DNA from 3 places in the Nonomuraea sp. NPDC049709 genome. Region 2 is predicted to be linked to each of the others. Evidence: riboswitches for the same ligand, from Rfam matches in the RefSeq annotation. Region 2 holds a riboswitch; each other region holds the start of a gene.
The links. Region 2 has a riboswitch for thiamine pyrophosphate ahead of AB0J69_RS21975 (bifunctional hydroxymethylpyrimidine kinase/phosphomethylpyrimidine kinase). Riboswitches for the same ligand answer to the same signal wherever they lie in the genome.
Positions count from the first base shown of each region.

Region 1: linked by a shared signal. The riboswitch ahead of AB0J69_RS56710 (FAD-dependent oxidoreductase) and the one ahead of AB0J69_RS21975 (bifunctional hydroxymethylpyrimidine kinase/phosphomethylpyrimidine kinase) in region 2 are both predicted to bind thiamine pyrophosphate.
Region 3: linked by a shared signal. The riboswitch ahead of AB0J69_RS00730 (cytosine permease) and the one ahead of AB0J69_RS21975 (bifunctional hydroxymethylpyrimidine kinase/phosphomethylpyrimidine kinase) in region 2 are both predicted to bind thiamine pyrophosphate.

Region 1 covers NZ_JBFANM010000118.1:13,048-20,045, forward strand. Annotated here, with positions in the region: gene pknB (Stk1 family PASTA domain-containing Ser/Thr kinase) at 1-1,907, opposite strand, end outside; gene AB0J69_RS56700 (thiazole synthase) at 2,061-2,768, opposite strand; gene thiS (sulfur carrier protein ThiS) at 2,809-3,009, opposite strand; gene AB0J69_RS56710 (FAD-dependent oxidoreductase) at 3,006-4,190, opposite strand; TPP riboswitch at 4,180-4,296, opposite strand; gene AB0J69_RS56715 (FAD-dependent oxidoreductase) at 4,349-5,518, shown strand; gene AB0J69_RS56720 (Rv2175c family DNA-binding protein) at 5,549-5,923, shown strand; gene thiE (thiamine phosphate synthase) at 5,901-6,539, shown strand; gene AB0J69_RS56730 (polyprenyl synthetase family protein) at 6,990-6,998, opposite strand, start outside.
Region 2 covers NZ_JBFANM010000020.1:146,749-153,746, forward strand. Annotated here, with positions in the region: gene AB0J69_RS21955 (DUF6531 domain-containing protein) at 1-116, shown strand, start outside; gene AB0J69_RS21960 (M28 family metallopeptidase) at 165-1,667, opposite strand; gene AB0J69_RS21965 (ATP-dependent DNA ligase) at 1,787-2,734, opposite strand; gene AB0J69_RS21970 (histidine phosphatase family protein) at 2,795-3,400, shown strand; TPP riboswitch at 3,417-3,512, shown strand; partial or broken gene AB0J69_RS21975 (bifunctional hydroxymethylpyrimidine kinase/phosphomethylpyrimidine kinase) at 3,506-3,652, shown strand; gene AB0J69_RS21980 (TenA family protein) at 3,839-4,507, shown strand; gene AB0J69_RS21985 (carbon starvation CstA family protein) at 4,511-6,625, opposite strand; gene AB0J69_RS21990 (hypothetical protein) at 6,629-6,970, opposite strand.
Region 3 covers NZ_JBFANM010000001.1:136,929-143,926, forward strand. Annotated here, with positions in the region: gene yidC (membrane protein insertase YidC) at 1-528, shown strand, start outside; gene AB0J69_RS00715 (ATP-binding protein) at 512-934, opposite strand; gene AB0J69_RS00720 (ATP-binding protein) at 1,086-2,954, opposite strand; gene AB0J69_RS00725 (methylated-DNA--[protein]-cysteine S-methyltransferase) at 3,050-3,628, shown strand; gene AB0J69_RS00730 (cytosine permease) at 3,588-4,925, opposite strand; TPP riboswitch at 4,916-5,028, opposite strand; gene AB0J69_RS00735 (hypothetical protein) at 5,690-6,058, shown strand; gene AB0J69_RS00740 (hypothetical protein) at 6,218-6,667, shown strand; partial or broken gene AB0J69_RS00745 (adenosine deaminase) at 6,679-6,998, opposite strand, start outside.

The sequences.
Region 1 (6,998 bases), on a different contig from region 2:
CACTGCCAGAGGTAGACCGTGGTGCCGGGCGGCCGCTCGCTGTTCGGGAGCGGCCGCTGGTACTGCACCACGCCCCGGTTGCCCAGCCGCTGCACCCGGACCTTGAACCCCAGCGCCTCCAGCTCCGCCTTGGCGTCGTTGATGTTCTTCCCGATCACCCCGGGCACCAGGCTGAACTGCTGGTCGTCGCGGCCCTCGTTGTCGCCGCGGAACCACTGCCAGAAGTCCGTCTGGCAGCGCGCCACCGTGATCATGACCGGCGCGCCCTTGTCCACCTCGGACTTGGCCTTGGGGGACTGGGCGATGACCGTGCACGGCTCGGCGTCGTCATCGACCTCGTTGACCTGCACCTGGAAGCCCTGCTGCCCGAGGTAGCCGGCGGCCTCGTCCTTCGGCATGCCGCCGACGTCGGGCATGACGAGCCCGGCGCTGACGTAGATGTCGATCGAGGCGTTCTTCTTGACCTTCTCGCCCACCTGCGGCGAGGTGCGGATCACCTTGTCGCGCTCGACCTCCTGGTTGGCCAGGCGCTTGACGGAGCCGACCGTCAGGCCCGCCTTGGCGATCGCGGCGCGGGCCTCGTTGCCGGTCATGGCCGACACGTCGGGCACCACGATGCGCTCGGGGCCCAGCGAGGGCACCAGCGTGATCGTGGAGCCCTTCTCCAGCTGGGAGTCGGCCGCCGGGTCGGACCGCAGGATCAGGCCCTCGGCCAGCTTCTCGTCATATTGGCCGTCGGCCTCGCGCATCTTCAGGCCGAGCGCGGTGAGGTTCTTCTGGGCCACCGCCAGGTTCTTGCCGACCAGGTTGGGCACGGTGACGTATTCGGGCTGCGCGAAATACCAGCCCGTCAGCCCGACCGCCACCACCATCACGGCGGCGAGCACCACCAGGAACCAGTTGGGCCGGAACCCGCGCCGCTGCGGAACCTCGGCCCGCGGCTGGACCAGCGTGTGGGCGGGGGCGGCCAGCGGCACCGACCGGGCGGCCGACGCGTTCCCGGCCATCGGCGGCTGGGAGTGCGCGTAGACCGGCCCGGTGCCCGGCGGAGTGGTCGTGCGCGGCAGCATCCGGTGCGCCTCGACCGCAGCCACGAGCATCGCGGTCGCGTCCGCGGGCCGGTCGTGCGGCTCGCGGGCGGTCGCGTGCGCCACCAGCGTGTCGATCAGCGGCGGCACCTCGGGCACCACCGACGACGGCGCCGGCACGGTGTCGTGGACGTGGCGGTAGGCCACCGACATCGGCGTCTCGCCGTCGTACGGCTGCTGTCCCGTCACCAGCTCGAACAGCATGATGCCCGCGGCGTATACGTCGCTGCGCACGTCGGCGGCGCCGGTGGTGACCTGCTCCGGCGCCATGTAGCCGATCGTGCCGATCATCACGCCGGTACGGGTCTGGTTGGTCGCCTCGATCGCCCTGGCCAGGCCGAAGTCGACGACCTTGACCCGGCCGTCGTCGGTCATCAGGACGTTTTCCGGCTTGACGTCGCGGTGCACCAACCCGGCCTGGTGGGCTGCGCCGAGGGCGGCGAGCACCGGGATCATGATCTCGAGCGCCTCACGGGCCGGCAGCCTGCCCCGCTCGCGCAGGATGTCGCGCAGGGTCCGGCCCGGGACGTATTCCATCGACAGGTAGACGACGTCGTTGTCGGTGCCCTGGTCGAAGACGTGCACCACGTTGGGATGGGAGAGGCTGGCAACCGACTTGGCCTCGCCGATGAACCGCCTGACGAAGGCCGGGTCCTCGGCGAGCGAGCGGTGCATGACCTTCAGCGCCACCGTCCGGTCGAGCCGGATGTCCAGCGCGAGGTAGACGGTCGCCATACCGCCCCGGGCGATCCGGCTCTCGATGCGGTAGCGCCCATCGAGGAGCCGCCCGACCAGGGGGTCCGCAGTCGTCGTATCCACCCCGCTGAGTTTACGGGCGTTTTGCCACTGGCAGGGCCCGGGCGCCCGAAACCGATGCGGAGACGTTCCCGTTGGAACGTCCCAGCTTCCGGCGAAGCGGACACGACCCCTCCCAGGTCACGACGGCCACCGGGGTCACGGGCTCCTCCGGGGTCACGGCGTCATCGGGGAGGACGCCTCGGCGTAGCGGCGGCGCGGGATGCGGCCCGCCTGCCGCGCCAGCCGCCCGGCGACCACGGCGCCCTTCATGGCCGCCGCCATGAGGTCGGGCCGCTGCGCCCTGGTGACGGCCGTGGCCAGCAGCACGGCGTCGCAGCCCAGCTCCATCGCCTGCGCGGCGTCGCTCGCCGTGCCGATGCCCGCGTCGAGGATCACCGGCACGCCGGCGGCCTCCACGATGAGCTCGATGTTGTGCGGGTTGCGGATGCCCAGCCCCGAGCCGATCGGCGCCCCCAGGGGCATCACGGCGGCGCAGCCGGCCTGCTCCAGCCGCCGGGCCAGCGCCGGGTCGTCCCCGATGTACGGCAGCACCACGAACCCGTCCGCCACCAGCCGCTCGGCCGCGTCGAACGTCTCGATCGGGTCGGGCAGCAGCGTCCGCTCGTCGGCGATGACCTCCAGCTTGACCCAGTTCGTGCCCAGGGCCTCCCGGGCCATCCGGGCCGTCAGCACGGCCTCGCCCGCGGTGAAGCAGCCGGCCGTGTTGGGAAGCACCTTGATGTCGCGCCTGTGCAGCACGTCCAGCACGGAGCCCCGCGAGCCAGGGTCGAGCCGCCGCATCGCCACCGTGGTCAGCTCGGTCCCCGACGCCGCCAGCGCCTGGTCGAGCACCTCAAGCGAGGGCGCGCCGCCGGTCCCCATGATGAGCCGGGAGGAGAACTTCTCCCCGGCGATGATCAGATCATCCACCTTGCACCGCCGTCAGAACCTCCACGCGGTCACGGTCGCGCAGCGCCGTCGAGTCCCAGGCGCCGCGCGTGACCACCTCGTCGTTCACGGCCACGGCCACTCCGGTGGTGACCGCGGTCAATATGCGTACGGCCTGCGCCACGGTGATGCCGTCGGCCACCTCGTGCGCGGCCCCGTTGATGCTAACAATCATGAAATTTCCCGAAATCTCCCCGGCGTGCACAGGGCCGCCAGCTCGCTCTCCTCGCCCAGCAGAATGGCCGTCGTGAGCGGGGCGAGCAGCACGCCGCCCCGGTGGTGCCCGGTCGCGAACGCCAGCCCCGGTGTCCCGCTCGGCCCGATGACCGGCAGGTTGTCCGGTGTCCCCGGCCGCAGCCCCGCCACCACGTCGGCGACCTCCAGCTCGGTGACGCCCGGCACCAGCTCCCTGGCGTCCCGCAGCAGCTCGTAGAGCCCGCCGGCGGTCACCCGGGTGTCGAACCCCAGCTCCTCCTGCGTGGCCCCGACCACCAGCTCGCCGTCGCCCCGGGGGACCAGGTAGACGTACGAGCCGTGCACGGTTCCGCGTACGCACCGGCCGAGCAGCGGCTGCGGCGAGCGCAACCGCATGATCTGCCCCTTGACCGGCCGCACCGGCACCTCGGCCAGCTCGGCGCTCCAGGCCCCGGCCGCCACGACGACCCGCTCGGCCCGCAGCTCGGCGGGGTCGCCGTCCAGGCGCACGCCCGTGACCGCTCCTCCTTCGCGGCCGCCCTCGCGCAGCAGCCCGGTCGCGCGGGCCCTGACCAGCGGCACGCCCCTCCGTTCCAGCGCGGCCAGCAGCGCCGCCGTCACGCGGCGCGGGTCGACCCAGGCGTCACCGGCCGCCAGCAGCCCGCCGCGCACGGAGGGAGCCAGCATCGGCTCCAGCCGGCGGCACTCCCGCCCGGTCAGCCGCTCGACCGGCAGGCCCAGCTTGTCCATGAACGCCGCCAGCTCGTCCAGCGCCGCCAGGTCGTCGGCCCCGAACGCCACGTCCAGCGTCCCGTCCGACCGGAGATCCAGCCCTCGCCCCGCGCCGGGCCGGTTCAGCCCCTGCCCCTCGCCAGGCCGGTTCGGCCCCTGCTCCGCGCCCGGTCCGGTGGCTTCGTCCAGGCCGGCGTCGGCGGAGAGCTCGGCGGCGAAGGCGGGCCAGCGGCGCAGCGAGGCCATACCCAGCCGCAGCAGCGGCGCCTCGGTGTAGGTCACCTCGCTGACCGGGGCCAGCATCCCCGCCGCCGCGTGTGAGGCCCCCGTGCCCGGAGCCGGGTCGACCACGGTGACCTGCCGCCCCGCACGGGCCATCCGCCAGGCGACGGAAAGCCCGACGACCCCGCCACCCACGATCACGTCCACATGCGCTCCCTTCGCCGGCATGATCCGGATCAGGTGTCTTGCGGTCGAAGGCCCGGTGAAGCCTTCCTCTCAGCCCGGTTACGGCCGGACTCCCGCGCGTCTTACATCCACAGCCTACGGCCTCGGTGCGACGTCCATGCACCGCCCCCGTTATGGTCATGAACGTGAAGCATGTCGTGGTGGTGGGAGCGGGCCTGGCCGGAGTGCGTACGGTCGAGGCACTGCGCGGGCGCGGGTTCGACGGCCGGATCACCCTGATAGGCCAGGAGCGCCATCGCCCCTACGACCGCCCGCCCCTGTCCAAGGCCGTCCTGGCCGGCGACGCCGACTCCAGCTACGTCGAGACCGACCTCGAGTCCATGGGCGTCGACTTCTGGCCCGGCGTCAGCGCCAAGTCGCTGCGCGCGGGCGTCGTGGAGACCACAGAGGGCGAGCTCGGCTACGACAGCCTGGTCATCGCCACCGGCGCCGAGCCGATCAGGCTGCCCGGCGACGGCCCCCAGCACGTGCTGCGCACCATCGACGACGCCCACGAGCTCAGGGCCATGCTCGTCCCCGGCGCCCGCCTCGCCATCGTCGGCGCCGGCTGGATCGGCGCGGAGGTGGCCACGGCGGCCCGCCGCGCCGGCTGCGAGGTGACGGTGATCGAGTCCGCCGAGACCCCGCTCGCGACCGCCGTCGGCACCGAGATCGGGGCCCGCACCGAGCGCTGGTACGACGGCATCGACCTGCGGCTCGGCACCATGGTCGACTCCGTGGACGAGGGCGGCGTGCGGCTGGTGGGCGGCGAGTTCGTCGAGGCCCACGCGGTCGTCACCGGCATCGGCGTGCGCCCGGCGGTCGAATGGCTGGCCGGCGCCGACATCGACCTCCACAACGGCGTCGTCACCGACGAGCACCTGCGCGCCTCGCTGCCGAACACGGTCGCCGTGGGCGACTGCGCCGCCTGGTGGTCGCGCCGCTGGCAGGTCAGGCTCAGGGTCGAACACTGGGACACCGCGCTCAACGCCCCCGAGGTCGCCGCCGCGACACTGCTGGGGGAGGAAGCCGTGTACGATCCGGTGCCATACTTCTGGTCCGAGCAGTTCGGGCACATGGTGCAATACTCCGGCCACCACCCCGCGGGGGAACGGCTGGTCTATCGAGGAGAGCCCGAGGGCAAGTGGTCGGCCGTCTGGCTCACCGCCGGCGACACCCTCGCCGCGGTGCTCGCCGTGGACCGGCCGCGCGACCTCGTACAGGGGCGGCGGATCATCGAGGCGGGCCACCGCCTCGACGCGGAACGCCTGGTAGATCCACAAGTCCCCCTACGGGATTGTGTTGTTTGAGCAAGGACGGCATGTGGTAGTTGTGGTTTCGTGACGCTTTCTGTTGCACAGATCGACCGGGAGACCGAGCAGCTCGTCGACGAGTGGCTCACGCTCCCCGAAGTGGCCTCGCGCCTTGACCTTTCGATCGGGCGGGCCAAGCAGCTCCTCAAGGACCACAAGCTCCTCGGCGTGCGCCGCGGGAGCGGCGGGCCACAGGTGCCCGCGGTGTTCCTCGATGGGAAGGACGTGATGAAGGGCCTGCCCGGCACGCTGACCGTGTTGCAGGACGCCGGCTACGACGATGTCGAGTCGCTGCGCTGGCTCTTCACCCCAGACGAGTCGCTGCCCGGATCGCCCATAGAGGCGATCAAGGCCGGCCGTCATACCGAGGTCAAGCGGCGTGCCCAAGCCCTCGCTTTCTGAGGCCCGCCTCTATCTCTGCACAGACGGCCGCCGCGACCGCGGCGACCTGGCAGAGTTCCTCGATTCGGTGCTGGCCGGGGGCGTGGACATCATCCAGCTGCGGGAGAAGGGCCTGGAGGCTCGCGAAGAACTCGCGCTCCTCGAGATCTTCCGCGACGCCTGCGACCGGCACGGCAAGCTACTGGCCGTCAACGACCGGGCGGACATCGCCTACGCCGCCCGGCCCGACGTGCTCCACCTGGGGCAGGACGACCTTCCTGTGACGGTCGCGCGAGAGATACTCGGCGACGACATCGTCATCGGACGGTCCACCCACTCCGCCGCCGAGGCTTCCGCCGCGGCCGTGGAGGAGGGCGTCGACTACTTCTGCTGCGGCCCCGTCTGGCCCACGCCCACCAAGCCGGGCCGCCCGGCCCCCGGCCCGCCGCTGCTCAGGCACGCGGCGTCGCTGGGGACGTCGCGGCCGTGGTTCGGGATCGGCGGCATCGACCTCGCCAACCTCGACGAGGTGATGTCGTACGGCGTGCGCCGGGCGGTGGTGGTCCGGGCGATCACCGACGCCGACGACCCCGGGGCCGCGGCGGCGGAGTTCGCCAAGCGGCTGTCGGCCCGCTGACCGCGAGGCGCCCGCCCTGACAGCGGGCGCCTCCAACCGGTCCCGGCGGGTCCGGCCCCGGCTCCGCGGTCCTGGCCTGCCCGATCGCCGCTTGCCCGGGCCGCCGCTGCGCCTGGCTTCCGCGCCTGGCTTCCGCGCCCGTCCTTCGGGCCCGCTCTTCGGGCGCCGTCTCCCGGGCGTCACGTCCGGGAGGTGTGGTGGCGGGCCCGGGGCCCCCGGCCGGTGTTCGCGCGCCGCTTTCCGCGCCTGGCCGTCGCGCCGCGCCTCCTTCGGACGTGGCCTGTCCGGTCGTCGCCTGTGCCCGGGGTCTGTGCGCAGTCTCCGTGCGCAGTCTCCGTGCGCAGTCTCCGTGCGCTGCGTACGTGCGGTGTGTTCGGGGAGCCGAGGCCGTCGGCCCGTTACGGCGCGTCGGGTCCAGCCGCGGTGGCGGGGCCGTGGGGAGCGGGGTGGTCAGGTTTT
Region 2 (6,998 bases):
CCATCGGGCTGAGGGGCGGGTGGGACCCGCACGCGTACGTGGTCAACGCCACGACCTGGTCCGACCCGCTCGGCTCCACGCCCTCCCCGCTGGAGCCGCCGGAGTTCCGGGGATGACGCCGCGGCCGGGTGGAACGACCTCCCACCCGGCCGGGCGTCACGAGATCATTCAGCCGCCTCCGCCGACAGGGCGGCCGCCGCCTGCGGCGCCTGCCGGGGCGGGATGGCCCGCAAGTTGAAGGCGAACCGGGCCACCGAATCGGCGATCGCGTCCGCGTCCACGTCGAGCGCCGTGGCGTTGACGTTGGCGATCGTGTCGCACTCCTGGTGGTAGCAGACGTCGTACGCCACCCCGGCCGTGCCGCCGAACAGCGCCGCCTCCTCGGCGGTCTTGATGCCTTCCGCGCCGGTGAAGATGCCACCGGCCGGGATGCCGACCGCGATGAACGGCCCGTAGTCGGAGCGCCCGTCGAAGTCGGTGCCGACGGTGGGCAGGTCACGCGAGTCGTAGTAGGCCGCGAGTTGCTGCTCGATCTGGGCCGATCCGGGCGGGCCGGCCGGCGAGCCGACGTTGTCCGAGTCGTCCCCGTCGTACAGCTTGTAGGCGTAGTTCGGCGAGGCGACCATGTCGAAGTTCAGGTACACCCTGATCCGGTCGCGCTGCGCCTCCGACAGGGATTCCACGTACTGGTCCGAGCCGAGCAGGCCGATCTCCTCGGCGGCCCAGAAGGCGAAGCGAACCTTGTTCTTGACCGGGTAGAGCGCCATCTCCTCGGCGACCTCCAGGATCGCCGCCGTGCCGGAGCCGTTGTCGTTGATGCCGGGCCCGGCGGGCACGCTGTCGAGGTGGGCGCCCACCATGACGACGTTGCGCGGGTCACCGAAGCGGGACTCGGCGATCACGTTGTCGTTGGTGCCGAGCACGAGGTTGGAGTCGACCTTGAGCCGGACGGTCGCCCCGGCGGTGGCGGCCAGCTCGTTGCCCACGGCGAAGCTGGCGAACACCATCGGCACGCCGGCCCGCCACTCGCCGATGTCCAGCGGGAACGCGTCGGTCCGCCCCGGCTGGCCCTCGTTGAACACGATGATCCCGGAGGCCCCGGCGAAGCCCGCGTTGCGGATCTTCTGGGCGAACGCGCAGGTGCCGCGCTGGATGAGAGCGATCCGGCCGGCCACGAAGCCGGCGAAGTCCGACGCCTCGCAGCCGCTGGTCGAGCTGGGCGCCGGGGTCGGCGGCAGGGTCACGTCCACGGCCTGGACCTGCGCGGTCACGTCGCCCGCCGGGGAGGGCTGGAAGGTGAAGAAGTCCTGGTTGGGCACGAACGACTTCGAGGTCGGCGCGGTGAGGTCGAGCACCGGCGGGGAGTTCTCGGACCAGCTCTCGACGAAGTTGATCGGCTGGAGCGTGACCTTGTACCCGGCCTTGCGCAGCTTGCCCGCCACGTAGTCGACCGAGGCGTCGTAGCCGGGTGTGCCGGCGGCGCGGTTGCCGCCGTTAGCGGTGCCGATGGCCTGCAGGGCGTCGAGGTGCTTCTTGGCGTTGGCCCCCTTGACCTGCTTGACAAGGAGCTTGGCGAACACGTCGTCGAGCCCGCCCGCGTTGACCGGCGCGGCCATCGTCAGCGGTAAGGAGAGTGCGGCGATCAGAACGATGAGCATTCTTCGCATAGGGGTTCCCCCAGGAACAGACCGGAGATCGCGGCGATTTCCCCCGAGCCGCCGCCACCGGAACGTAACCCGGCCAGGAACCCCTGAGAAGACCCACTAATGCGGCAAATTCCGGACATTTACTCCGCGCGGCGGGCGCGGGCACGCCGCTTGCCCTCGTGCATCGCCTGTACGCGGGCGACCGGGATCGTGTGCCCCTCGGCGATGAGGTCGTCCGGCAGCCGCTGCGGCGCGGGCATGTGGTCGGCCCACGGATCACCCTCGGCCAGCAGCCCGGGCGCGGTGCGCATGGTGAAGTCGGCCGGCGCCACGCGGTCGAGGTCGGCCCAGGCCACGGGGAAGGAGACGGGCACGCCCGGCCGGATGCGGGGGCTGTAGGCGGCCGCCACCGTGGCGCCGCCCGCGCGCGTGGAGTCGAGGAAGACCTTGCCCGCGCGGTCCTCGCGGATGAACGCCGTGGTGGCCAGCGCCGGGTCCACCCGCTCGGCGCGGGCGGCCAGGGCCCGGGTGGCCGCCGCCAGGTCGTCCGGCGCCGTGCCCTCGGCCACGGGCACGAACACGTGCACGCCCTTCGCCCCGCTGGTCTTCACCGCCCCGCTCAGCCCGGCGTCGTCGAGGGCCTGGCGGACGAGGAAGGCGCCGCGCACGGCCAGCGAGAAGGAGTCGTCGTGCTCCGGCGGGTCGAGGTCGAGGATCATGTGGGTGGGGTGGTCGCCGACGAACAGCGCCGGGTGGTATTCCACCGCCCGCTGGTTCGCGAACCACAGCAGCGTCCTCCGGTCGTCGCACAGCGCGTACGTCACCTGCCTGCGCGACGCGTCCGCCCACACGGACACCGAGCGCACCCAGTCGGGGGCGTATTTGGGCAGGTTCTTCTGCACGAACGGCTCCTGGCCCGGGCGCACGCGGATGACCGAGAGCGCGCGGTCGCGCAGGACAGGCAGGATGCGGCCGCGGACCGCGTCGAGGTAGTCGACCAGGTCGCGCTTGGTGGCGCCGGCACCGTCGAACAACGGCTGGTCGAGGTTGGTCAGGGCGACCCCGTCGCGCGTCTCATCAGCGGCCACCCGCCCTACGATGCCGACACTCGAACGTGTGGTCAACATTCGCGGGCCACAATGATCCCCATGACGCGTTACCTCTACCTCACCCGGCACGGCGAGGCCACCCCGGACGAGAGCGGCCTCACCGACGCCGGCCGCCGCCAGGCCGCGCTGCTCGGCGAGCGGCTCCGTGGCGTCCCGCTGGCCGCCGTCCACCACGGGCCGCTCCCCCGGGCCGCCGAGACCGCCCGCCTGATCGGCGAGCACCTCCCCGGCGTCCCGCTGCGCGTGTCGGAGGCCGCCGGCGACTACGTGCCGTACCTGCCGGCCAGGGAGGAGCTGCCCCCCGAGTACGCCGACCACTTCCTCGGCTTCCTCGCCCGGTTCCCCGGGGCGGAGCCGAAGCTGGCCCGCGAGGCCCTCGACCTGTTCACCGGCCCAGTGGGCCAAACGGTGAACGGGACCCGCCACGAGCTCGTGGTCACGCACAACTTCCTGATCGGCTGGCTGGTCCGCGCCGCCCAGGACGCCCCGGAGTGGCGCTGGCTCGGGCTCAACCACGCCAACGCCGCCCTGACCGCCATCCGCTACGCCCCCGGCCGGCCGCCCTCGCTGCTCTTCTTCAACGACATGGGTCACCTTCCCGTGGAGCTGCGCTGGACCGGCTTCCCCCCGGAGCTGCGCGGCTGAGCGCCTGTTACAGTGGGCGACTGACGCGGGGTGCCCGGAGACCCGGGCTGAGATCACACCCGTCGAACCTGATCTAGTTCGCACTAGCGAAGGGACGTCATCTCGGTGAGCGACGCACCCAGAGTCCTGTCCATCGCGGGCACCGACCCCAGCGGCGGCGCCGGCATCCAGGGCGATCTGAAGACCTTCTCCGCGCTCGGCGCCTACGGCATGACGGTCGTCACGGCGCTGGTCGCGCAGACCACCACGGGCGCCCCCGCCACGACGACTGGCCGGGCGCGGTGCGGGCGGCGAAGACCTACCTGACGGAGGCGCGCTGCGCGCGGCCGACACGCTCGGCGTCGGGCACGGCCACGGCCCCGTCCACCACTTCCACGCCATCTGGTGAGCACGCCCCCAAGACTGCCGCCCCCGGATTGCCGTTCCCAAGGAGACGCGATGTTCTGCGATGACATCTGGCAGCGCACGGCCGAGCTGATGCGCGCCATCCACGAGCACCCCTTCCTCGTCGCGCTCGGCGACGGCACCCTCGACCCCGACCGGTTCGGCTTCTACATCGTGCAGGACGCCCGCTACCTGGAGGCGTTCTCCAAGGCGCTGGCCACGGCGTCCGTGCGGGCGACCGACCCTGCCGACGCGGCGTTCTGGGCGCAGAGCGCGCACACCGCGCTGGCCGCCGAGCGCATGCTGCACGCCGGCTACGCCGAGGAGCTCGGCGCCGACGCCAAGGGCCTGGCGACGTCGCCGACGTGCCTGGCGTACGCGTCGTTCCTGCAGGCCACGGCGCTCACCGCGCCCTACCCGGTGATCGCGGCGGCGGTGCTGCCGTGCTTCTGGATCTACCAGGACGTCGGTACGGCGCTGCTGAAGTACGCCACCCCGGAGCACCCGTACGTCAAGTGGATCTCCACCTACGCGGACCCGGCCTTCGCGGCCTCCGTCGAGCTGGCCAAGGGCATCGCCGACCGGCTCGCCGCCGCCGCCGACCCGGCCACCCGCGAGGCCATGGGGGAGGCCTACGGCCGGGCGGCGGCGTACGAGTGGATGTTCTGGGACAGCGCCTGGCGGCGCGAGACCTGGCCGACGGAGCGGTGGCTCGCGCCCTGACGGTCACGGCGCCTTGGCCATCATCTCCTTCTCCTCGCGGGTGGCGATGAGCCCGGCCGGGGCGAGGATCTTGGACTCCTCGAACGGCGCCTCCGTGTCCGGCAGCGGCTCCCGCGTCCTGATCGCCTTGATCCACACGCGCGCCGCGTCGAGGATCACCACGATGATCAGGATCGCGAACAGCGCCGCCAGGACGCCGTCGACGGTGGAGTTGATCACGATCTGCTGCATCGCGCCGGTCGTCTTGGCGGGCGCGAGGAGCTGTCCCTGGTCGAGCGCCGTCTGATAGCGGTCACGCTGGGCGAAGAAGCCGAGCGTGGGGTCGGTCGAGAACACCTTCTGGTAGCTGGCGGTCAGCGTGACCGCCACGTCCCAGGCCAGCGGCACCCCCGTCACCCAGGCCCACTTGAGCCGGCCGCTCTTGATCAGCAGGGTCGTGGCCACGGTGAGCGCGACGGCCGCCAGGAGCTGGTTGGCGATGCCGAACAGCGGGAAGAGCTGGTTGATGCCGCCGAGCGGGTCGTTGACGCCCTGGTAGAGGAAATATCCCCAGGCCGCCACGACCACGGCGCTGGAGGCGACCAGCCCCGGCCACCAGCTCACCCGCGCGATCGGCTTCCACAGGTTGCCCAGCGTGTCCTGGAGCATGAACCGCCCCACCCGCGTCCCGGCGTCGACGGTGGTGAGGATGAACAGCGCCTCGAACATGATCGCGAAGTGGTACCAGAACGCCTGCAGCCCCGCTCCCCCGAGGAACCCGGAGAAGATCTGCGAGATGCCCACCGCCAGCGTGGGCGCGCCGCCCGTCCGGGCGATCAGCGTCTCCTCCTGCACGGCCGCCGCGGCCGCCTGCAACTCCTCGGGCGTGATGACGAAGCCCATGTTGGTGACCGCCTCGGCGGCGGTCTGCACGGTGGCCCCGACGACACCCGCCGGGGAGTTCATCGCGAAGTAGAGCCCGGGGGTCAGCACGCAGGCCGCCGTGATGGCCATGATGGCCACGAACGACTCCATGAGCATGGAGCCGTAGCCGATCATCCGGACCTGGGTCTCCTTCTGGATCATCTTCGGCGTGGTGCCCGACGAGATCAGCGAGTGGAACCCCGACAGCGCCCCGCAGGCGATGATGATGAACACGAACGGGAACAGCGACCCGGCGAACACCGGCCCCTTGCCGTTGAACGCGAAGTCGGTGAACGCGGTGGTCTGCAGCGGAGGCGCGGTGACGGCGATGCCGATGGCGATCAGCACGATGGTGCCGATCTTCATGAAGGTCGAGAGGTAGTCGCGCGGCGCGAGCAACATCCAGACGGGCAGCACGGCGGCGACGAACCCGTACGCGATCAGCCACAGCGCCAGCGCCGACGGGCTCAGCGTGAAGAACGGCGCCCAGCTCGAGTCCTGCACCCACCCGCCGGCCACGATCGCCAGGATCAGCAGCGCGACCCCGATCACCGTGGTCTCGACGACCTGGCCCGGCCGGATCACCCGCAGGTAGAACCCCATGAACAGGGCGATCGGGATGGTCATGGCGATGGAGAAGACACCCCACGGCGACTGCGCCAGGGCGTTGACCACGACCAGCGCCAGCACGGCCAGCAGGATGATCATGATGGCGAAGACCGCGATGAGCGCCGCCGCCCCGCCGATCGGCCCGATCTCGTCGCGGGCCATCTGCCCGAGGCTGCGGCCGTTGCGGCGCATGGAGAAGAACAGGATCACCATGTCCTGCACGGCCCCCGCGAAGATCACTCCCGCGATGATCCAGATGGTGCCGGGCAGGTAGCCCATCTGTGCCGCCAGCACCGGCCCGACCAGCGGGCCGGCCCCGGCGATGGCGGCGAAGTGGTGACCGAACAGGATCCGCCGGTCGGTCGGCTGGTAGTCGATGCCGTTGTCGAGCCGCTCGGCCGGGGTGGCCCTGCGGTCGTCGGCGCGCAGCACCTTGCGCACGATGAAGCGGGCATAGAACCGGTAGGCGATGGCGTACGAGCCGAGCGCGGCGCACAGGAGCCACACCGCGTTGACGTTCTCGCCCCTGGACAGGGCGAGCACCGCCCACCCCACGGCGCCGACGATGGCCACCGCCGTCCAGATGATGATGGAACGCAGCTTCACCGGTTACCTCCCATATATCGGGCCATATATAGGGCGCCCCAGGCAGCAGCGCAGTCCGGCGTCCGGTGGCAGATCGGTGGTGAAGCGCCGCCAGCGCCACAGCGGGCGGCAGTCGATCGTGACGGGAAGCTCGGCGAGATGCACCCAGGCGGTCGGATGGGCGTACACCAGATCGGTCGCTCCGAGGCGGCGGGCGCGACGGGGCAGGCGGGACCGGCGCAGCGGCCTTACCGAGAACTCCCCCGCGTCCGCGCAGCACAGGCCGGTCACATGCCAGTCGAAGAAGATCACTTCTTCGTCGCGCAGTGCTTCACGAGCGGCAGGCGTGAGCGTGATACGGGACATCTGTGGCTCCTGAAACCCAGGTAGCTCA
Region 3 (6,998 bases), on a different contig from region 2:
CAGGCCCGTACGATGAAGATCCGCGAGCGGCTCGCCCCCAAGCTGCGCGAGTTGCAGCAGCGCCACGGGCGCAATCCGGAACGCCTGTCGAAGGAGTTGTCCGCGCTCTACGCCAAGGAAGGCACGTCGCCGTTCGCGGGGTTCATGCCGATGCTGGCGCAGTTGCCGTTCATGTGGCTGATGTACCGGGTGGCCACGCATCCGACCGCGCTCGCCGGGCACGACCTTTTCGGGGCTCCGCTAGGGCAGCAGGTGGCGGGGTTGGTAGCCAATTACGGTCTGGTCAGCATGCCGGTTTTGGTCTTTGTATTGGTCATTCTGCTGATCGTGGCGGTGGCGTGGTTCTCCGCCCGGCAGATCAAGGTTCAGGAAGAGCAGCCGGAGCTGATGAAGAAGATCATGCGGCTGCTGCCGTACGGCTCCGTGCTGGCCGCTCTGGTGCTCCCCCTGGCGGCCGGCCTCTATCTGCTCGTCTCCACGGCCTGGACCGTCAGCGAGCGGGCCGTGCTCGCTAGCCGGCCTCTCTGAGTGCCGCCACCTGCCCGTTCATCGACTGACTGGGGGCGGGCAGGATGGCCCATACGGTGGTCGTGTCCCCGTCGTGCCTGACCCCCCAGCTCTCGGCCACGTATTCCACGATGCCGAGCCCCCGGCCCCCGAGCGAGGACAGGGTCGGGCGGCCCGCCCGCGGCTCGGTGGCCGCACCCCCATCGCTCACCGCCACTTCGATGTGATCGTCACTACGTAGCCAGGCAACCCTCACCATGCCCGACGGCAGCGGATGCGCGTGCCGCAGCGCGTTGCTCAGCAACTCGCTCACCACCAGCACGGCATCGTCGATCGCGGCGGAAAAGACCCCACTGTCCTGCAGGTCAGTGCTCAGACGCTGGCGGGCGACGGCAACGCTGGACGGCGCGTACGGCAGCAGCACCACGCTTGACACACCCACCTCCCCGTTACCTGTGCCCCCCGCGGGAACACTCCCCGGTACGACCGAAATGCCCCGTTACTCAATCCCAGAAACCGCATCTCGATCACAGCTTGTACACATTGGACGATAGATCAGCTCAACCGTGACCACCTCGTTACCGCATCGGTGTGTCGGATCCGATAGTGGAAACGCATCTCAGCACGAGCCGCATTCTGGTGCCTCCTCCAGGCCTCGGATGAGCGCTGACATCTCCGCCCTGCGCCCTGGCGAGACTGCGGACAATGTAGAGACCGAGCCCCACTCCACCAAACCGTCTTCGGTCGCCGCTGTCCACCTGGACGAAGCGCTCGAAGATCCGCTCCCTGTCGGCCGGGGCGATGCCGACCCCCTCGTCGTCGACCACCACGACGACGTTGTCGTCCTCCGGCCACGCCTCGACGCTGATCAGGCCGCCCTTCGGCGAGTACTTGAACGCGTTCTCCAGCAGCTGCCCCAGGACGATGTCCGTGGCCAGCGCGTCGCCCAGCACGTACGGCAGCCCGTCCGGCATGACCACCTCGACCCGGTGCCGGTCCGACAGAGCGGGCAGCCCCAGCGTGGCCGCGTCGATCCGCTCGGCCAGGTCGAACTCCTCGATCCGCACCTTGAGCTCGTCCGCCCCGGCCCTGGCGCCCAGCAGCAGGTGGTCCATGAGCTCGCCCAGGGACCTGGCCCGCTCGGCGATCGTGTGCACGGCGGAGCGGCGCTCGGGGTCGCCCATCTTGTCCCAGCGCGAGTCCAGCGTGCTGGCGAACCCCCGCACGATCGTGATCGGCGTACGCAGCTCGTGGCTGGTCGTGGCCAGGAACAGGTCCTTGGCCTCCTCCAGCTCCTTGGCCGCGGTCACGTCGCGGAAGTCGACGACCACCTCGCCGGTCTCCTCGATCTGCGCGCTCACCACGTCCAGCCACCGCCCGTTGTCCATCTGTGAGGTGACCTTCTCGCCCGGCTTGGGCAGCGGGAACGGCGGCGGCCCGCCGATCACGGACGCGGCGGGCAACGCGGTCAGCTCGGCGGCGGCCGGGTTCCACCGCACCACGTGGCCGGCCTGGTCGAGCACGGCGATGCCGTCGGCGCTGGCGTCGAACACGGCCCGCTCGTGCGCCCGCTGCCGCACCGCCTCCTGGTAGGCCACCGCGTTGCCGACGGCGATCCCCGCGTGCCCGGCCAGCAGCTCCAGCAGCTCCAGCTCCAGGTGTCCCGGCCTGCGCCGGGCGAACAGCGAGTAGAGCGCGCCGTACGGGCGCCCGCCGACGGCCGCCAGGCCGAGCGCGATCGTGTGCAGGCCGTTGAGCCGCGCCCACACCAGGTCGTCGAGCCCGTCGGACTCCAGCATCACGGTCTTGCCGGTGCGTAAGAGTTTGTCCACGAGGCTCGTACGCAGGTCGCTGGTGGTGCCCCTGATCGTGTCCGGCAACTGGTACGTGCTGACCACCCGCAACCTGTCACCCTCGATCAGCACGAACCCGCCCGCGTCCGCCCCCGTGAGCTCGGTGAGGTTGGCGGAGATCCGGTCGAGCACGGCCGACAGCTCCAGCTCGGAGTTGATGTCGCCGACCACGTCGGTCAGCCGGCGCACGAGCCTGGCCCGGCGCGCCATCCGGTTCCTGGCCACCTCGTCGGCCCGGGCGGGGTGGTAGACGCACACGTAGCCGCCCACGGCGTTGCCCAGTCGCAGGGCGCTGATGTCCACCCGCAGGTCGAGCACCGTGCCGTCGCTGCGCACGCGCTTGGTGCGCAGCGACACGGGCTCCCCCGTGCGTACGCGTTCCAGCACGGCGTTGTGCTCGGCGGTCAGCTCGTCCGGCACGATCGGCGCCCTGCGCCCGAGCAGCTCCTCCGCCGGCCACCCGAACACGCGCTCGGCCGCGGCGTTCCACACCAGCACGCTCTGGTCCCGATCGAGCGCCACGACGGCGTTGGGCGAGCTGGCGAGCGCCGCGCGAGCGATCTCATCGTCACTACCGGCCCATTCGTCCCCCACACCTCCATAGTGCACGTGGCGCGGTGGGTGCGTCGGGCGATCCGTCCGATACGCTGCGGTCACGGTAATTCCTGGCGGGTGGGAGGGTGAGGGGTATGTCGAGCAACGATCTCGATGCCCTGCTGCGGGTGACCTCCAGCACCTATCGGGGTGACACACCACCGGACATCGCCTTCGGCACCTACGACGGGGCCGTGGGCAGGCTGGTGCTGGCGGTGACCGGCAAGGGCATCGCCGCCTGCAGCTTCGAGCCGGAAAACGACGTCTTCGAGCTGGTCAGCAGGCATGTGGGCCGGTTCATCGGGCCCGACGCGAGACGCCTCGACCCCGTACGCAGAGAGCTCGACGCCTACTTCTCGGGGCGGCTGCGCGCGTTCGCCACGCCGGTGGACCTGACGCTGGCCACGACCTTCGCGCGCACGGTGCTGCAGAAGACCATGGCGGTCCCCTACGGCACCACCACCACGCTGGAGCAGATCGGCGAGAGCATCGGCCGGCCGCGGGCGCTGCGGGCGATCGGCAACGCGCTGGCCTCCAACCCCATCTGCGTGATCGTGCCCTGCCACCGGGTGGTGCGCGAGGACGGCGCGCTCGGCGACTACGCGGGGGGCGCGGCCGCCAAGCAGCACCTGCTCAACGTCGAGCGGCGGACCGCCGGGCCAGCAGCCCGATGAGCAGCGTCACCAGCGCGGCCACCAAGGCACCGCCCAGGGCGCCGTTCATCCACGGCTGCCGGACGAAACCGATGACCTCGCGCACGCCCGCCCACCACGAGTCCCACTGGGGGATCGTCGGCGTCGAGGTCGTCAGCCAGTAGGCGGCGAAGCCCAGCGCCCACGGCACCAACATCGACCAGCGCGAGGGCGCGTCCTCCGCGGTGTTCCAGCCCGCGCCGCGGCGCAGCAGGAAGTAGTCCACGGCGAGCACCGCGAACATCGGCACGAACACCGCCCCGATCACGCCGAGGAACACCCCGTACGAGGTGACGTCCACCAGCAGGGCGATCACCACGGTGAGCACGCCGATGCCGACGGAGAAGACGCGCCGGTCCATCCGCGGCATCAGGTTCTGCAGCGAGACCGTGGTGGAGTAGACGTTGGCGAAGGACTGGTCGGTCTCGCGCAGGACCAGGATGCCGAAGAACAGCGCGCCCAGCGGCACCGCCACGAACGGCCCGAACACCGACGTCTGGTCGGCCTGCACCCCGGCGGCGCCCGCGAGGGCCACCGCGTACACGCCCAGCCCCAGACACGCCACCTGGGCCAGGGTGTATCCGCCGACCACGCCGGTGAAGGCGGCCCTGCTGGAGCGCGAGTGGCGGGCGAAGTCGGCGGCCATCGGCACCCAGGACACCGAGAGCGCGATCACGTAGTCGACCGCGGCGGGGAAGGCCGTCCAGCTCCCACCCTCGGGAGAGGGGGCGTCGCGCAGGAAGAACACCGTGAACCAGATCATCGCGATGATCACGCCGACGGTGACGTACCGGCGCAGCAGCCGGATCGACCCGAGCGGCCAGATCGTCAGCGCGGTGGTCAGCACCCCCGCCACGACCACCCACACCTGGTACGGCACCGAGCCGAAGATCGCGGTGGCACCCTTCGCGATCACCCAGAGCTCGAAGGCCCCCCAGCCGATCATCTGCACGATGTTCAGCACCGTGGGCACGTAGGAGATCCTGGCCCCGAACAGCCCGCGCAGCAGCACCATCGACGGCTGCCCGGTCTGCGTGCCGGGGATGGCGGACAGTCCCACCATGGCGGTGCCGATCAGGCTGCCCACCACCGTGGCCACCAGCACCGCGGCCAGGCTGAGCGGGGCGTTGCCGAGCGGGTTGAGCAGCAGCAGTGCTCCGGAGAAGCCGAGGAGGCTGACCCCGAGGTTCGCCCAGAGAGCGCCCTGGTCGAGCACACCGAGGGTCTTCGGCGGGCGGCCTTCGAGGGTCAGCGGAACTTCTTCGACGCCATGCGTCATCGCACACTCCCTACGCCGGCATTACCCGGACAGGTTCATGCGGTCGGCAGCAGCAGTAGCTACCCTCTCAGCCTGGTTGCCCCAAGCTCCCGCGGGGGGTTGGTACACGAAGCCGGGATCATCCCAGCTCGCGCCCCCATGATGCACCATTCGTCCTAGATCGGCCACCACCGGGTAGCTGCCATCGCGCCCTCGGGAGAGTCCGTGCAGGTCCGCAGGAGTACAGCTACGTGCGTGGCGGTAGCTGTACTCGGTGGCCGTACGAACCGACCGCCCGCACGACGGATGAACAGCCGGAGAGGCCTCTCGCACCGCGTCGGCGGGCTGCCCACGCACGCATTCTTCAATGCCTTACGCACTCACGTTCGACTTCGCGCGTGCGAATCCTCCTGGATCCGACCGCCTGACGCTGTACATCACTGGAAACTCGACGGCGACAGCGGCCGGAGATCGTGCAATCTGACGATCAGCTGGGTTGCCGGCGCATCTGGCCGCTGATCGTCGTCACCCCCCAACTCCTTCAGCATCACTGCGAAGACTGGCGCCCCCGGCAAAGGGGTTCCGCCCGAAGTCATCTCTCGATGCCGGGTGACCAGGCGTATTCCGGTCGTATTCCACGCTGCTGCCGGCGAGTGCGACGATCACTCCGGTGCACCTCGGGCCGCCGGGATCGCTCATGTCACAAGCCTCGTCAGAGGCCGTATTCCACCCCCTGGCACCAGGCGCTCCGGCGGGCTGATCTCCGTCCGAGAGAAGGAAGAACGATGAACCCGCTCAAAACGGTCACCGTCGGCGTCGCTGTCGCGGTGGCGAGCGTCATTCTCGCGCAACCGGCCTTGGCGGCGAGTTTCCAACGGGATGTCGGCGACGGGATCGTCCGCTACGCCGACCCTGCCAACGAACTGTGCGTCCGGGCCGATGACACCACAGGGACGGCCTGGGTGAAGGTGACCCTGACCCGCCCGGGCGTGATCGGAAAGCCCATCGTCATCAGAGACGACAACATCCGCCACCCCGGCGCCACCTGCGCGGTGCTCCCCGCCTTCGACAACGTCACCTACCGGGCCGTCCACGAGAGCTACTGGAGCGGGCGCGACACCGTCCTGCGCGGGACGTTCACCTTCCAGACCTGACGCTCACGCAGGGCCCCCGCACCATCGATCGCCGCTCTTCGTCGCGATCCGCCACGAGGCGATACCTCGCACATCTCCCCCCGCCGGCCACGCGGAAGGGCTGAAGCGCACGCCCCACGGCCAACCGAACCAACCGAAACATCTCTTGCTGGAGGACTGTTGAAGACACGCATGCTGGGCGCCGCGCTGGGCATCGCAGTATTGAGCGGACTGCTGGTGCCAAGCCCGGCGCAGGCGGAAGACGAAGTGGCCTCCGCCTACGTGGCCCCCTATCGCGACAACGGTGGCGGGTCCGTCCGGGCGACCATCGGCTTCGCCAACCGGAAGAAGATCGTCGTTCGGAACTTCACGGTGCGCGACATCTGTCCCGGCGACAACGCTCCGGTGAAGGCCCAGGTTGTCTGGGTTCACATGGACGGAACCAGGGGGCACAGCGCCTGGAGGTCGGACAGCAACGGCTGCGGCACCCACGGCACCAACTTCGGAACCATCACCCGCACCAGCACCAAGCGCATAAAGTATGCCTACCTATCGCTGCGTGTCTACGCCCGAGAAGGCGGGATCCGGGGTGTCCAAATCAGCTACAAGGTAGACAACGGGTGGAACTGAGCCGCTGACTCTTAGGCTTTCAGCTGGTCGGCGTACCAGGACCTGATGACGTTGCCGATGATGGCCAGGCGTTCGTCGAAGGGGATGAAGGCGGACCTCATCGCGTTGATGGCGAACCAGCGGAAGTCGGGCAGGCCGTAGCCGAAGGCGTCGGCGAGCAGGGCGAGTTCGCGGGTCATCGAGGTGCCGCTCATCAGGCGATTGTCGGTGTTGACGGTGGCCCGCAAGCGAAGCTGGATGAGCAGGCCGATCGGGTGGTCGGCGATCGACGGGGCGGCACCGGTCTGGAGATTGCTGCTCGGCACATCTCCAGCGAAATCCGGAGATCGCG